3 regions of the Lysinibacillus sp. 1 U-2021 genome follow, and region 2 is predicted to be linked to each of the others. Evidence: riboswitches for the same ligand, from Rfam matches in the RefSeq annotation. Region 2 holds a riboswitch; each other region holds the start of a gene.
What was found. Region 2 has a riboswitch for S-adenosylmethionine ahead of QH639_RS00400 (methionine ABC transporter ATP-binding protein). Riboswitches for the same ligand answer to the same signal wherever they lie in the genome.
Positions count from the first base shown of each region.

Region 1 (5,723 bases), 730 kb from region 2:
ACGATAATACTACATTATAGAAAGAAAAGAGGCGATTTTCATGATTTATCCATTTAAAGATAAAACGCCAAAGATCGATCCGTCTGTTTTCATTGCTGATTACGCAACTGTTACGGGCGACGTAACAATTGGCACCGAAACAACTATTTGGTTTAATACGGTTATTCGTGGTGATGTTTCCCCAACGATTATTGGTAAACGTGTCAGTATCCAGGATCTTTGCTGTTTACACCAAAGCCCAAAATATCCGCTCATTATTGAAGATGAGGTAACAGTTGGACACCAAGTCACTTTACATAGTTGTACAATTCGCAAAAATGCCTTAATTGGTATGGGATCCATTATTTTAGACGGAGCTGAGATTGGAGAAGGTGCATTTATTGGAGCTGGAAGCCTAGTACCTCCTGGTAAAGTCATTCCTCCAAATAGTTTAGCATTAGGTCGTCCAGCAAAAGTTGTCCGAGAATTAAATGCTGAAGATAAAGAGGATATGGAACGCATCGTACGAGAATACGCAGAAAAAGGTCAATATTATAAATCACTTCAGAAATAAATAACCTACACAAAAAATCAATACTAACGAAAAAATCCCTCGCGTTTTCGTGTACCGAATATGTTCACGAATCCTAGCGAGGTATTTTTGTAAAAAAAACAAAAGGAGCAATGTTGCCCCTTTGCTTATTAATACATCAGAATAATTTTCTAATGACTTCATTACTTTAGTTCAATAGTTTATAAACGTGCTTTTTCTCGTAGCGCGTCTGCTTTATCAATTTGCTCCCATGGTACATTTAAATCTGTACGACCAAAATGTCCATACGCAGCAGTTTGTTTATAAATTGGACGACGAAGATCAAGCATTTTAATGATACCTGCTGGGCGTAGATCGAATAGCTCGCGTACCCATTCAACGATTTCGCTTTCTTTCACTCTACCTGTGCCAAATGTATCGACAGCAATGGAAACAGGCTGAGCAACGCCAATCGCATAGGCAAGTTGCACTTCAGCACGCTCTGCTAAGCCAGCTGCTACGATGTTTTTCGCTACATAACGTGCTGCATATGCCGCCGAACGGTCTACCTTGGTTGCATCCTTACCTGAGAAGGCACCACCACCGTGACGTGCATAACCACCGTATGTATCAACAATGATTTTACGCCCTGTTAATCCAGCATCACCTTTTGGCCCACCAATTACAAAACGGCCAGTTGGATTGATGAAGTATTTCGTATTAGCATCTAATAATTCACTCGGTACAACTGGTGCAATAACAAATTCTTTTAAATCTGCTTGAATTTGTTCAAGTGTTGCTTCTTCATCATGCTGTGTTGAAATAACAATTGTATCCACGCGAACCGGTACATTATTGTCATCATATTCAATCGTTACTTGCGTTTTACCATCAGGACGCAAATAGGCAAGTTCCCCTGATTTACGTACTTCTGTTAAACGGCGTGCTAATTTGTGTGCCAAGCTAATTGGTAATGGCATTAGCTCTGGTGTTTCATTACATGCATAGCCAAACATTAAGCCTTGGTCACCAGCACCAATTGCTTCTATGTCAGCATCTGTCATAGAGCCTTCACGTGCCTCTAATGCCTGATCAACACCTTGAGCAATATCAGGTGATTGTTCGCCAATTGCCACAAGCACCGCTAAGTTCTCTGCATCAAAGCCATATTTACCTCGTGTATAGCCAATTTCAGCTACAGTGTCACGAACAATACCTTTAATATCCACATAAGTAGAAGTAGTAATTTCTCCTGCTACTAATACTAATCCTGTTGTTACAGTTGTTTCACACGCTACACGTGCATTTGGATCTTCTGCTAAAATAGCATCTAAAATGGCATCCGAGATTTGGTCACAAATCTTATCTGGATGTCCTTCTGTTACACTCTCTGATGTAAACAGTCGACGGTTTGTCATTTGGTTTTCCTCCTAAATACTCTTACAATAAGTAGTTGTGTATGAATACGGTACTCATTACCCATGTCAAGTCCGCTCCTAAGGATTGAACTCTCAAGCCGTTACTGCTGCTTTTAACACGAGGATTTCGAAAGATCCGTCATTATAATAAGGAAAGAACTACATATACTTACCTTTACATTGATTTTTAACAATAAAAAAATCCTTTTCTCACGTTACTTTACATGAGGAAAGGAATAATGACTGCGTAACCTTTCACTCTTATCGTTCAAGGGATGTTCCCTTGCATCAGGTTGGCACCAACGCATGTCGTGAAATAGTTCATGCAGGTTGCCGGGTTTCACAGGGCCTGACCCTCCACCAGCTCGGGATAAGAGTATCCGTTCAATCTCATGTTACTGAAAAGGTCGAACGTTGTCAAATATTTTCTTATGTATTACTGTATAGAAAGGAAAGAACTTATTACACAAAAACTTTTCATACTTGGATGATGATGTAAATAGAAGCAAATTAATCCCTACAACATACCTAGCTACTTGTGGTAACATATGTGTGGCTCAATTTTCGTGCCTAATTACAGTAGGATTGATGGTATTCTACTCGAAAAACATTATTTTTTGTCAGTTTATTGAAAAGTGGTAAAAACTCTAAAATAATTTCTTAATTAGTATAGATTATTTAAGCAATTGTGTTATACTATTTTTGAAATTAAGAAAAAATCCCTCTAAATCAAGGGAATACTATAAAAAAGGATGGTATTTAATCGATGAATTCAGTAGAAATTGCAAACGAACTGAAGGAATTATTAAACGGCGGTAACATTAATGTTCAACTTTCAGTACCACAATTAGCAGAAAAAGCTACATCTCGTGGTGAAGCAATGTTAACAGTAGATGGCGCAGTTCGTGCAGAAACTGGCAAATACACTGGTCGTTCACCTAAAGATAAATATACGGTAGAAGAAGAAAGCACAAAAGATCAAATTGACTGGGGTAAAGTCAACCAACCGATTTCTTCTGAAGTGTTCGATAACCTATATGTAAAAGTAATAAAATATTTAAAAGAACGTGACGAGTTATTCGTATTCAAAGGCTTTGCAGGTGCTGACAAAGATTCACAATTAAGCATTCAAGTTATTAATGAATACGCATGGCACAATCTTTTTGCTCATCAATTATTTATCCGTCCAACAGCAGATGAATTAGCTTCTCATGTTGCTGACTTCACTGTCATCTCAGCTCCTAACTTTAAAGCAGATCCTGCGGTTGATGGTACTGCTTCTGAAACATTCATCATCGTATCACTTGAAAAGAAAATTATTTTAATTGGTGGTACAGAATATGCTGGTGAAATGAAAAAATCTATCTTTGGTATCATGAACTACTTATTACCACAACAAGGTATTCTTTCAATGCACTGCTCAGCAAACGTTGGTGAAGCTGGCGATGTAGCGTTATTCTTCGGTCTATCTGGTACTGGTAAAACGACGTTATCAGCTGATCCTGATCGTAAGCTAATCGGTGACGATGAACACGGTTGGTCTGATAATGGTGTATTCAACATTGAGGGTGGCTGCTATGCAAAAACAATCAACCTTTCTGCTGAAAAAGAACCAGAAATCTACAATGCGATTCGCTTCGGCTCTGTATTAGAAAACGTAGCTGTTGATCCAGAAACGCGTATTTGTGACTATGATGACGGATCACTAACAGAAAATACTCGTGTAGCTTATCCAATCCAATACATCGAAAATATCGTTGATCCTTCTGTTGCAGGTCATCCAAAAACAATCATCTTCCTAACAGCTGATGCATTTGGTGTATTACCTCCAATCAGTAAATTAACTAAAGAACAAGCAATGTATCACTTCCTAAGCGGGTTCACTTCTAAACTTGCTGGAACTGAACGTGGTGTGACTGAGCCAGAACCAGTATTCTCTACTTGCTTCGGGTCTCCATTCCTTCCACTTCCTGCAACAGTATACGCAGAAATGTTAGGACAAAAAATTGACGAGCATGGGGCACAGGTATACTTAGTAAACACTGGTTGGACTGGTGGCGAATATGGCACAGGTAGCCGTATGAAACTTTCTTATACACGTACAATGGTCCGTGCAGCAATCGATGGTAAATTAGCAGATGTTGAAACAACACAAGATGCTGTGTTTGGTTTACACATTCCAACAGCGGTTGAAGGCGTACCTTCAGAAGTGTTAAATCCTCGTGAAGCTTGGGCAGATAAAGCTGCATACGATGCAAAAGCTGCTGAGCTTGCAGGCTTATTCAACGAAAACTTCAAGAAATTCTCAAACGTTTCTGAAGCCATCACTACACTTGGTGGTCCATTAAAATAACATCTATTTAAAAGACAAAGGGAACAATTAATTCGTTCTCTTTGTCTTTTTGTTTTCTCTATGCTTTATTGCTGTTTCATCCACTTGCAAAGAGCACGAACAGTTTCACGATTTTTTGCTGGTGGATATTGATGTGCATAGGTAAGATCATACCAAGTTTCGAATGATTTATTTGCTTCCTCTAAAAAAAATGCCAATTGTCTGGCATGTTCAATATCCACATTTTCATCACGATAGCCATGAATGATAAGAACGGGAGCTGTTATACGCTCTATCTCAAAAAGAGGTGTCCTTGCATCATACGCTTCTGGTACACGATTAGGTGTTCCTCCGATAACGCGCTTCATCATCCTGCGCATATCTGTACGTTCCCAATAAGTGGCTGTTGCATCAGAAACACCTGCCCATGTTACAACAGAAGTAATATCCCTCCTTAAAATAGCTGTCCACAGAGCCATAATACCACCTCGTGAAAAACCAAAAACATGAATATTGTCATTGCAGAATTGTTTGAGTACATCTACGGCATAGACCGCATCGTAACGGTCTGCCCCTGCAAACTCGTCACGACCCTCTCCCCCACGATTCCCACGATAATATGGGGCAAATACGATAAAGCCCTGCGCCGCAAATTGTGCAATACGAGAGGGTCTTACCATCCCAATGCTTTGCATGCCGCCCCTTAAATATAAAAAGCCATCATATGTACCTTCTGTCTTTGGCTCTGCTAATAGTCCTTTTATACGTAAGCCCATTGAAAGATAGGTTATTTCCGTTAAACGTATAGCTGGATTTGGTGAAGGATAGGGGCGTTTTTCGATAATATCACCATTGTGTGTCACGATGTTTCAGCTCCTCCAGCATTTTCTTCATCCCCTCATCCTTCATGTGAAAACTCAAGTTAGGATGCTGAGCAAATTCTTCATCGGTTAACCAAAGCATGCCTGACGTTTCTAAATCAAATTCTATATCCTCTTGCGCTAAAAATTGTGCAGTGAAAACGGATTTACAAAAAACGATTTCATCATACACTGCATACTCTGCAAACCATTGAAGGTTCTTCACATGAACACCCGTCTCTTCAAAAACTTCTCGAATCGCCGCCTCCTCTAAGGTTTCGCCTTCTTCTAATTTCCCTCCTGGCACTTCTACACCACGTCGTTTATGGACAGTACATAACCATTTATTTTCATGCTTTAATAGGACGAGGACGTGTTTAGGTTCTACTTTAAATTCGCCTCTTGTAAAACTCAAATCTACTTGTAGGCCATGTAAATCTGTAAATGTTAACATCTCTTCAACCTCACGTTCTTTCTTGTTGCAAAACAAAAGTTACTTGCTTCATCATACTTCTATTTTATGGACAGAATTTAAACATCATTCCTATTCATCTATATTAACTATATTGTAAACCTACAATGACAAGCAACCCTAAGCTACA
Region 1 is NZ_CP123966.1:816,898-822,620, reverse strand. It holds gene QH639_RS04370 (gamma carbonic anhydrase) at 41-553, shown strand; gene metK (methionine adenosyltransferase) at 733-1,929, opposite strand; SAM riboswitch class I at 2,188-2,306, opposite strand; gene pckA (phosphoenolpyruvate carboxykinase (ATP)) at 2,696-4,282, shown strand; gene QH639_RS04355 (alpha/beta hydrolase family protein) at 4,348-5,124, opposite strand; gene QH639_RS04350 (NUDIX domain-containing protein) at 5,108-5,575, opposite strand.
Region 1: another riboswitch for S-adenosylmethionine. It lies ahead of metK (methionine adenosyltransferase); the one in region 2 lies ahead of QH639_RS00400 (methionine ABC transporter ATP-binding protein).

Region 2 (5,723 bases):
ATCAAGACGATAGCGTTTTCTTAAATCCAGCATTGCAATGATGAACATTGTACAATACGAAACGATAACGAACAGCATATAAAATAAAATGATGCCTCCAAAAAACAACATGCAATAATCAATTATTTTCATTTACTTCCCCTCTTTTCTAGCTGCAATTTCCTGGGCCATTTCAACTGCATATTGGTCATTTGAGGATTCAATGAATTGCTGTAATTTAGCTATACCATGTCGATCTTCTACAATCGTTTTTGCCGCTTGGGAACGTACCCACCAATTCTCATCTTGAAGAAGCTGCTCTAAATAACTATAAGTGTAAGTAAGTGGGACATGCTTAAAAATTTTGGCAACCATTAACCTGGCTTCCCACATTTCTGAAGTCACAAAAGGGACAAAGGGATCCACCTCATCAATAATTCCTATTTCATATAGCCCTTTTAATGCTCTGATGTTAATCTCTGGTGTATCATGGCCTAATAATTTTTTTAATTCATCCAAATACTCCATATTTCTTTTTACAGCAGCAGTATCAATAACTGCAAATTGCATATTAGCCGACAAACTATTAAAATCATGGAAAAATCGAGTAAATACATTATCATCTAATAATACAAATAGTCTTCTATATTCACTTTCAGCGTGATTTACATTGGAATTTTTTATTTTCTCCATAAATAAATCTGGTTGGAAAAGGGAGTATATTTTTAATAACTGGAAATGTTCTTCATCTGTAATGTTATTTTTTTCGAATTCTTGGCACTTCGTTAGCAATTCATCTATTTGTAAGTCTGCAATTCGATAGAGGGCATTCATTCGAATACTCCATCGTCTACTGGATAAATCTTTTTCGTAGAATGCTTTTAAATATTGATTGGAGAATTGTTTAATTTTTAATTCCACCTGTTCATTCCTTATATTCTTTAAATAGGATGAAAAAATTTTTTCAATAGCTTCTACTTGGGGGCTTCCTCGAGGTACTAATACGATACTAAAAAATGCGTTATTGAATAAGTAATCATACCAAAGTTGAGAATAATTTTGTAAATAACGGTCACAAACTTTTTCAAAATAGCTTTCACGCTGTCGCTGAACAAGTAAATACATTAAAAAGATAAAGAGCACAACTAATAAGAAGGAAACTATTGCTAAAAGCGTCGAAATAGTCAGCTTAATCATAACCAAAACCTCGCAAACGTTCTTTTAATTTTGGCTTCTAGCAAACGTAAATTAAATGGTTTGACAATATATTCATCAACACCGCCCTCATAAGCATTAAGCGCTGCCCCTTCAGAATTGCGTTCTGACATCATATAAATAATAAATTTCTTTTCATTTGGCATATGTCGTAAGATATGCAATATTTCTAAGCCATTTTTTAGCGGTAAAATATCATTCATAAGAATTAGATGCATATGCCCCGATTTATAATCATCCGATTGCAAAAAGCTATAGCCATCCTCATAAACCTTTACCTCTAAAGAAAAATAAGGGATATTTATTTGGTTAAGCGTTGACTCTAATACTTGTCTAAAAATGGCGTTTTGCTCAATAATACTAACTTTCACTAATTCAGTTGGTTGCTCACAGTAATCCTTTACCTCTGCTATACTCCATGTTAATTGCTCATCCCCTGATAACATCTGTTTATTTTTATTTAACAGCTCTTCAAAAATAACGTTATTATTTCTTATTTCTGTTATAGAGGCCTTTAATGCAATCTGTTGGAACTTCCGTTCTGCTTTTAAGATGGCAAATATTCGTTTTAAAAACGCCCTAGCTTCTACATCACTACTTTGTAAAAAGAAGATGCCCCAATGATCCCCATCGGATAATTGAAAAAGCAAGTCTGTCTTGCGTATTTTTGATTGTAAAAACGAGGTAACTTGATCATTCACATTTTCATTTAGTTGTGTAGCATTAGCTGTTTTTAAAAAGACTGCTGTTATAGTAAGGCGTGATCTAATCACACTTTCTCGCCATATTTTAAAGTAGCGTTCTACTTCATGTTCTTGCATGATGTCATGGGTGAATTTTATATCATTCATTAGAATCACTCCATCTAGTTTTTTCTTATTATTACTTTCTATCATTTATTTCGCAAATTAACAACATTACTATAGTAATAAATGTGACTAAACAATATCTGAACATAAATAGACGTCATAAAAAATACATAGTTTCTCATCAATTTAACTACAAATAAAAAAGAGTACCTAAGTCGTTAAACTTATGTACCCTTTTATAAAATTTCTAATTCTTATTTTACCGGTACTACTGCACCTTTCCACTCTTCTAAAATGAAGTCTTGGATTTCTTTAGATGTTAATACTTCTAATAATTTTTTAATTTCATGTTTTGTTTCATCACCTGCACGTACAGCGATGATGTTAACATATGGAGATTCTTTATCTTCAAGAGAAATAGCATCTTCAATTGGGTTTAAACCGTTATCGATGGCAAAGTTAGAATTGATAAGTACTGCATCGCCTTCATCATTTTCGTACATTTGTACAAGCATTTCTGGTGCAGTATTTGCATCGAATTTAAAGTTTTTAGGATTTTCTTCAATGTCCTTTAATTCTGCTGCTGTTTTATCAATGCCTTCTTTTAATTTAATTAAGCCTTTAGCCTCTAACAATGACAGCATACGACCATGGTCAGATACTGAGTTAGAAAGTAAAATTGTTGCGCCTTCAGGCAGGTCTTCTAACGTTTTATATTTTTTAGAGTAAATACCGATTGGTTCAATGTGAACGCCACCTGCATTAACGAAATCATAGCCATTGTCTTTAATTTGTAGCTCTAAGTAAGGAATGTGCTGGAAATAGTTTGCATCAATATCTTTTGACTCTAAATCTTGGTTTGGTAAAACATAATCTGTATATGTTTCAATTTCAAGATCAATACCTTCTTTAGCTAAGATCGGTTTTGCTTTGTCTAAAATAACTGCGTGTGGTGTATTAGAAGCACCTACTTTTAATGTTACGTTTTCTTTACTATCTGTTTGATTGCCAGATGCTGATTTTTCATCTTCTTTTTTATCTGTACCGCAAGCTGCTAATGCTAGTACAAGTATTGATAAAAATAATCCTGCTAGTAACTTTTTCATTTATGACACTCCCTTTTATTTGTTTTAAATATGTTAGCGGTAAAAACCGGAATAACCTCAATTTCGTGCTAGCGTTTATCAATTTTCTCAGTAATTAAATCACCAATCCATTGAATAATAAATACGACTACTAAGATAAAAATAGTTGCCATTAATGTCACATCTTGGCGGTTTCGCTGGAAGCCGTCTAAGAAAGCTAAGTTACCAAGACCACCTGCACCAATAATTCCTGCCATCGCTGTATAACCTACAAGAGCAACAGCCGTTACGGTGATACCAGAAATCAAAGCTGGTAATGATTCAGGAACCAATACTTTCCAAATAATTGTAGAAGTTTTCGCTCCCATTGAACGAGCCGCTTCAATGACACCTTTATCAATTTCACGTAACGCAATTAATACCATACGAGCATAAAACGGTGCTGCACCGATAATTAAAGCAGGTAACGCCGCATTGGCACCACGAATTGTACCTAGTAACAACTTCGTAAATGGAATTAATAAAATAATTAATACGATAAATGGAATGGAACGGAAAATATTAACGAGTGATCCCGTTAAAAAGTTAACGATTTTATTTGCCCATAACTGATTGGGACTAGTTAAAAATAGAACAATACCAATGACTAACCCAAGAATAAATGTCACAACCGTTGATATAGCTGTCATGTATAAAGTTTCATACGTAGCTTGCCACATATTTTCCCAGTCTACATTCGGAAAGAGATTAGTTAGCATTTTCAATCACCTCCGTCTGTACTTCCACTGTATTTAAATAACGAAGGGCTTCAGTGACGTTTTTCTGAGAGCCATCAATTTGCACAATCAATGTACCATATGCACCATTTTTTGTTTGTGAAATATTTCCGTGAACAATACTTACTTCTACATCAAATTGTTTCACAAGATGTGAGATGACTGGCTGTTCTGTTTTTTCACCAACAAAAATAAGTTTGACAAGTTGTCCAGTTGGATAGTTTGTTTTAATTTGTGCTACCGTATCCTGTGTTTCCTTAGTGTCTGTAATTTGAGATACAAACTTCTTAGTAATAGCCGCCTGTGGGGCTTGGAAGACTTGCAATACCTCACCACGTTCCACAATTTCGCCTGCCTCCATCACTGCTACACGATGACAAATTTTGCGAATGACATGCATTTCGTGGGTAATCAGGACGATAGTTAAGCCTAAGCGTTCATTTATATCAACGAGTAAATCAAGAATAGCATCCGTTGTTTCAGGATCGAGTGCCGATGTCGCCTCATCACATAGTAAAACCTCTGGATTATTCGCTAATGCACGTGCAATTCCTACACGCTGCTTTTGTCCACCAGAAAGCTGGGATGGATATGCCTTATCGCGCCCTTCTAAGCCTACAAGGGCAATTAATTCCTTCACACGTGCTTCACGTTGAGCCTTTGGGAAGCCTGCGATTTCTAAAGGGAATGCAATATTTTCGGCAACTGTTCTAGACCAAAGTAAATTGAAATGCTGGAAAATCATACTTACCTTTTGTCTAGCCGCTCTAAGCTTTTGCCCTTTTATCGATGAAAATTCTTGATTGTTCACCGTTACTGTTCCTGCTGTCGGTTTCTCTAAACCGTTTAATAAACGAATCATGGTACTTTTACCAGCACCACTATAGCCAATAATGCCAAAAATTTCACCTTTATTAATAGTAAGGTTGACGTCTTTGACTGCCGTTAATTCGCCATTTGCTGTTTTGTATTTCTTTGTAATATTTTGAAGCTGGATCATAGCGAATACTCCTTTTCTCATATAGAAAACCCCTTCACTCACAGACAAGTAGAAGGGGTCACGTATAATACGTTAAACCGTTCTCTCATCTTTCAAAGAAAAATCTTTGGGTGATTTGGCACCTTTTCACATTGTGATGGTTGCCGGGCTTCATAGGGCACTTCCCTCCGCCACTCTTCATAAGAGTTCGATATATTTAATGTTTTAGTAATATATTTGATACTTTACCACGCTAGTAAAGTTCAGTCAATTGATTTTTTTAACAATTCATATAAAAATGGTACGGATTGAAAAGCATAAATCTTTTCTGTCACTTTTCCGCCATCACTGATGAGTAGACATGGAACACTTTCAATTTGATGCTCATAAGCAATGTGTTCCAAAAAGTTGATATTTGCTTTACCAATTTGTAGCTGTGGCAGTAATTGTTCAATAATGGACATCATTTTAGATGCCACTGCACATGTTCCACACATCGGTGTATATAAATAAAATGCAGTTTTGTCTCCTGACTGTTTAGCCGCTTCCCACTGCTCTGTTGACCATTCTTCCATTTACTCACGCAACCTTACAAAATATATTCATTATGGATTGAAAAATGTGCTCGCAGTAAAATCATCGCTAGCACTTTTCTTGGTGTCGTTTCTACTTCCTTATATGTTGGCATTGTGCGCAGATGCTCAGCTTCTGGATAATGTCTGTCCATTAATGCACGTAGCTTATCGCCAGAAGTATCTGCATCAAAAAAAGTAAATAGCTCACAGCCCTCATAGGGATCCAGTAGTTCTTCTAATTGATGCACACCAATTGTACCATTCGTACATAGTATTGTAACATTCTCATTCAAAATAGGCTCAAT
Region 2 is NZ_CP123966.1:83,728-89,450, reverse strand. It holds gene QH639_RS00425 (glycosyltransferase family 2 protein) at 1-132, opposite strand, end outside; gene QH639_RS00420 (HEAT repeat domain-containing protein) at 133-1,176, opposite strand; gene QH639_RS00415 (response regulator) at 1,173-2,045, opposite strand; gene QH639_RS00410 (MetQ/NlpA family ABC transporter substrate-binding protein) at 2,258-3,109, opposite strand; gene QH639_RS00405 (methionine ABC transporter permease) at 3,178-3,846, opposite strand; gene QH639_RS00400 (methionine ABC transporter ATP-binding protein) at 3,836-4,864, opposite strand; SAM riboswitch class I at 4,947-5,050, opposite strand; gene QH639_RS00395 (thioredoxin family protein) at 5,107-5,418, opposite strand; gene QH639_RS00390 (toprim domain-containing protein) at 5,433-5,723, opposite strand, start outside.

Region 3 (5,723 bases), 1.1 Mb from region 2:
AGGGCTTTCTTTGTGTTGTTCTGCCAATTCAAAAAAAGGGGTGAATTATCAATGGGTAACTTAACACATGTTTATACGTTACAAAATATCTCTTATTCAATTCAATCATCAAAAAAGTTATTGATTAGTAGTGACTTCTATACACTTTTCATCGTAATGAATGGTAGCGGAAAGCTAGAAATAGATCATGACATCATTCATTTTAGTGAAGAAAAGTACATATTGATTCCGCCAAATAACACGGTTAGTATCCATATTCAAAGTGAGCACCTTTGTTTTTATCAATTACATTTCAACATTGTCAATCTCAGCAATAGTCAGAATTCATATAGTCATTTTACAAGTATCAGCGAACGACATCTTCTCCCCTTTTCACAATGTCATAGACTGCTAGAAGTCATCTATCAGAACAGGTTAGCGGAGGATGAACACACGATTTTTGAACAGCATGTACACTTTCAAGAGCTGATGTTATTACTCCTACATCCAACCATACCCAAGCAGATGCAAAAAAATGATCGACAATCTGTTGAGCAGTCCATTAACCATTTACATAAACATTTTGAAAAAGAGTGGACGGTTGAGCAGCTAGCACAGCTAGCTGACGTACCAAGATGGAATTATACGCGCATTTTTAAAGATATTACGGGACAAATTCCTCTTCACTATTTAACTAAACTTCGTATTGAAAAAGCTAAGCATTTATTAATGACAACAAATGATCGAGTATTTGAAATTAGCCAGTCTGTCGGATTTAATAATGAGTATTATTTCAATCGTCGCTTTAAGGAACATGTCGGCATCTCTCCAGGACAATATCGAAGAAATCAAAGCAGCCATCTACGTGTATTTGCACCATTCTTAGAAGATTTCTTTGTTGCGCTTGGGATTACGCCAATTGCTCAATTCAGTCATTCAAAATGGGGAAAACAAGACTATTTAGGTCTACAGAAAGTGCCAGATATTGATGTACAAAATAGAGAAATGGATCGACTCCTTTACTATAAGCCAACTTTAATTATGTTAGATTCTGGTGTAGAGCGTTGGGAATCCTTTCAGCACTTAGATGAAGTAGGACCCGTCTGTCATCTTTCACACCCTGGAGAGAATTGGCAATCTACGTTATTTAAGATTGCAGATCTAACAGGAAAAACCTCCTTGATACAAGACGTAATCCTACAATATGAAGATAAAGTACAACAAGCAAAAGGAATTCTTAGCAAATCAGTTTATGGGCAAAGTGTGGCATTTCTCCGTATTTCAGCCATTAGCATTACTCTATACGCCGGTCCTGAATGTGGCTATACGGGCCCCATTTTATATCGTGACTTAGGTTTAATGCCACATTCACTAGTATGGAGTATTCCGCACAATCAACGTAAAGCACAACTGACATTTGATCAATTGTTGCAATTAGATGCGGATCATTTATTTATTACATTTGATAAGCAACATTCCATTTATGAAAATGAGGAACGTGCTATTTTAAAAACTCCTACTTGGAAAAACCTAGCTGCCGTTAAAAGCAGCTGTGTCTATGAAGTAGACTTTTTAACATGGATGAATTATGGCATTTTATCACATAGTAAAAAAATTGATGATGTCTTGAATGTACTTGGCTAAAAAAAGCTTACTTTAGCTTCCTTTTTAAATGGTGAGGAGGACAAACATTGCACCGCAAAATAACACCGAATGTAGTTTGGCTACATAAGATAGGATATCAGTTATAGGATAGGAGGAATGACCTTGTATTACAATCCTTATCCGTATTTTGTGCATCCCTATCATTATCCAACATCGCCTATCGCTAATCATTTTGCCATTAGACCCTTTTCGCAACATTTAGCAATGCCGACCAATAATCCTTTTCCACCTGTCGATACACACAAATTAAAAGCTTCAGCAACACGGATAAAGGCGATGATGCAGCAAGCCCAATTACTTACGGATAAAATAGATAGCTCCCAACAATTCGCACATGATTTAATGAATGCTGCTCAACTTTCAAATAAAACAGAGGTTGAAAAATTAATCACATCAACAGGTATTACGATGAAATTTGAAACGAACTATACACCAGACAGTTTTAGAATACGTCTGATTGATAATGATTGTTGTGGAGTCACCTTGAATTTGAATTGGTGAAAATTCCCAGTGAACTTGTAAACTATAAAAAACTATGCTAAAGTGTTTGTATTGTTATTTCTGAAAATTCTTATATTACTTTTCTTATCAAGAGAGACGGAGGGATTGGCCCGACGAAGTCTCAGCAACCAGCTAACAGTATGGTGCTAATTCCAATTGGCAAAATGATCAGCCTTGAAGATGAGAAGAAGAACTACCGTTGTTTCAAGCAGGAGTCCTCTTCTATTAGGGGACTCCTTTTTATTTACCACTATTTTTTACAGAAAGCAGGGAAATCGATGTCTAATGAACTTTTGCAAGCATTGCAATTACTAAAATCGAAACAGTGGGTTGATTTAACACATACATTCGGCCCTAATTCTCCACATTTTTTTATGTTTGAGGACGCTAAATTTGAAACGTTATTTTCTCATAAGGATGGTTTCTTCGCTCAACAATTCACGTTCCCTGGTCAATATGGCACACATATCGACCCACCCATTCATTTTGTGCGAGATACTCGCTACTTAGAAGAATTAGAACTAAAAGAGCTTGTTCTCCCCCTTGTTGTTATTGATAAATCACAGGAGGCTGCGAGCAACCATGATTTTTCATTAAGTGTTCAAGATATTCTTGATTTTGAGGACAAGCATGGAGAAATTGAAGCAGGAACATTTGTAGCATTACGTACAGATTGGAGTAAGCGCTGGCCAGATAAAGAGGCTTTCAGTAATAAGGATGCAGATGGACATAACCATATCCCTGGCTGGGGTTTAGAAGCTTTACAGTTTTTACTACAAGAACGCAAGGTAAGCGCAATTGGTCATGAAACATTCGATACGGACTCTGCTGCTGATTTTCGTAAAAATGGCAAGCTAGATGGCGAATATTTTGTGCTTGACCAAGACACCTATCAAATTGAGCTAATGACGAATTTGGACAAGCTACCTGCGAAAGGCGCTATCATCTTCAATATCGTACCTAAGCCAGAAAAAGCATCTGGCTTCCCTGTGCGATCTTTTGCTATTTTGCCATAACATAAAAGTCGGTATAGCGTATACCGACTTTTATTTTTGTCCATTTCTTTTTTTAAATAAAAAATAAGCAATGAGCATCCCTATAATAAATAAAAGAATAAGATAGATACTGTAATGGGTTAAATAGTATCCAACAAATCGCCATTTCTCTCCAAGCATCTTTCCTAATGATATAAATGTGAACGTCCAAATAAATGCCCCTGTATAGGCAAAAAGAGCAAACTTTCTATAAGGATAATTATTAATAGCCGCAATATAAGCTGTCAAATGGCGTACCCCTGGAATAAAATAGCCAATTAATAATAGGGTAGGTCCTATTTTTGTAAACATCTTTTTCGTAAAGTCAATTTTTTGCTCGGTAATATGAATTTTAGGGCCATATTTCTGCAATAACGGTAAGCCAAAACGATAACCAATATAGTAGCTTAAGGTAATGCCTCCAATCGCACCAATCATTGCACTGACTAAAGCAGGAATGTGTTCAAGACTTTCTCGGTAAACACTATAGCCTACATAAGTCAGAAACACCTCATCAGGAAGTGGCACCCCAACAATACCTCCAATTAGAATCACGATAATCCCAAAATATCCGTAATGTTCAATTAGAGACTGCACGTGATGTGCCATAAATCATCCCACCTAAAATTTATTAAAATCTACCTGCTATATATAGTGTAGCCTCAGCGCTCTAAATGACTTGAAGCTGACGTAAAGCAAAATTGATACCGCCATCCGTAGATTTCTTTGTAACAAAATTGGCAGCACTTTTTAGAGCTTTACTGCCATTTCCCATGGCAATTCCTACTCCTACATACTCCAACATATCAATATCATTATCCCCATCCCCAAAGGCAATCGCATTCTCAGGGTCAATGTTAAAATGATCAAGCACCGCTTTAATAGCTATAGACTTCGAAACATCCTGCTGTAAGACATTCACAATATAAGGATGCCAACGCTGCAAAAATATATTCGAAAATTGGCTAGTATATCTTTTTTCAGCCAGCTCATCCGCATATAAACACATGAGAAAAACCTCTTCATCTACAATTTTTTCATTTATAAGTGGAAAATCCCGTAAAGATAAAGTTTCTTGCATCGCTCTTAAAGCTACTGGACTTTGTATGCTATTCATAGATAACTCCTCTGTAAAAAATGTTAGGCTATGCTGCTGTTCCTGTGCAAAAGCCTGTATATTGTAGACAATTTCTTTGGCAATCGGAGTTTTATGTATGACAAGTTCCTTATGTTTCACATAGGCCCCATTTGCTGTAATAAAGGTTTCAATCCCCAGCGCTTTTAATTCATAGCACATAGATAAGGGTCTTCCAGTAGCCGCTACAAGATGAATTCCCTTTTCTTGCAATAGCTGAATAGCTTGTTTTGTACTTTCTTCCACACAGCCATCCTCGTAATTAATCAATGTGCCGTCTACATCAAAAATCACGATATTACACTTCATTTTGAGCACCTCCATCATAGTCTTTTAGAACCAATTGATTTAAATTTACAATTCTTCTCTCTTGAAATATGTGAAAGTATTTTGACAAACTTTAAGCAAACTATATAACTTCCATTTACACCTCCGATAAAAACTATTACAAGCGTATTTATAATAATATTTAACTAAAAATTCTTTGAATATATTTATTTTAATAATTCTAAAGGAGTATACCAAAGAACACAAAATTGTTAAAATAAAAGATAATATCTTAAATACATTGAATGATAAAATCTTACGTATAAATAGAACAAAAGAAATAAAATTTTAGAGTACGCAAAGGAGTTGATTCTTATGGCATTTAACATTTACTACTATGAAAGTAGTGTGGATTGTAAATTTTGCAAAAAGCAGTTTACAACATATAAAGTTCGCCCTAATCGATATAAAATTATCGAAGAACAAACGGATTTCATGCCTGTTTACGATGGCCTAAACCCTTTGCTATATGAAGTTGCCGTATGTCCACATTGTGGCTATGCCTACCATAAATCTATGACACGGACATACGGACCTTTCATGCTACTCATTGATGAACTATACATTAAAGAGCTCCAGAAACCTATGGATATCTGTCAGGAACGTACAATTGATGATGCCATTATCAGTTTTAAGCTCGCCTATTTAGTATCCCGTGCGTCAATGGAAGAATCTCTTTTAATGGCGAATTTCGCTTTAAAAATCGCTTGGCTCTATCGTTTAAAAAAAGACGAAGAATCCGAAAAGCGCTATCTTTTTGCAGCGAGAGACTTTTATAGTAAATCCTTTGCCTCTAATCAAGAAGGTGGAGAGAGAATTCAGTTTTTACATGCTGAATTAAGCCTTCGACTTGATGATATTCCTGAAGCTAAAAAAGGATTTTCACGCTTAATCGCTGATCGAAATGTTTCGCCGAAATATCGCAAGCTTGCACGCAATCGTTGGGAAAATTATAAATATGACGAACAACCTATAACAATTAATGAAATCATTCATTAATGGGACGAGGAGATGATTAATTATGTTGCTATTTCAAAGGAAAATTGATGTGAGAGAAGAGGATATATTTTCAGAGCTGCATC
Region 3 is NZ_CP123966.1:1,151,035-1,156,757, forward strand. It holds gene QH639_RS06080 (helix-turn-helix domain-containing protein) at 52-1,623, shown strand; gene QH639_RS06085 (YuzC family spore coat inner layer protein) at 1,741-2,145, shown strand; SAM riboswitch class I at 2,227-2,332, shown strand; gene QH639_RS06090 (cyclase family protein) at 2,424-3,161, shown strand; gene QH639_RS06095 (DedA family protein) at 3,192-3,788, opposite strand; gene QH639_RS06100 (Cof-type HAD-IIB family hydrolase) at 3,850-4,623, opposite strand; gene QH639_RS06105 (DUF2225 domain-containing protein) at 4,957-5,640, shown strand; gene QH639_RS06110 (hypothetical protein) at 5,663-5,723, shown strand, end outside.
Region 3: another riboswitch for S-adenosylmethionine. It lies ahead of QH639_RS06090 (cyclase family protein); the one in region 2 lies ahead of QH639_RS00400 (methionine ABC transporter ATP-binding protein).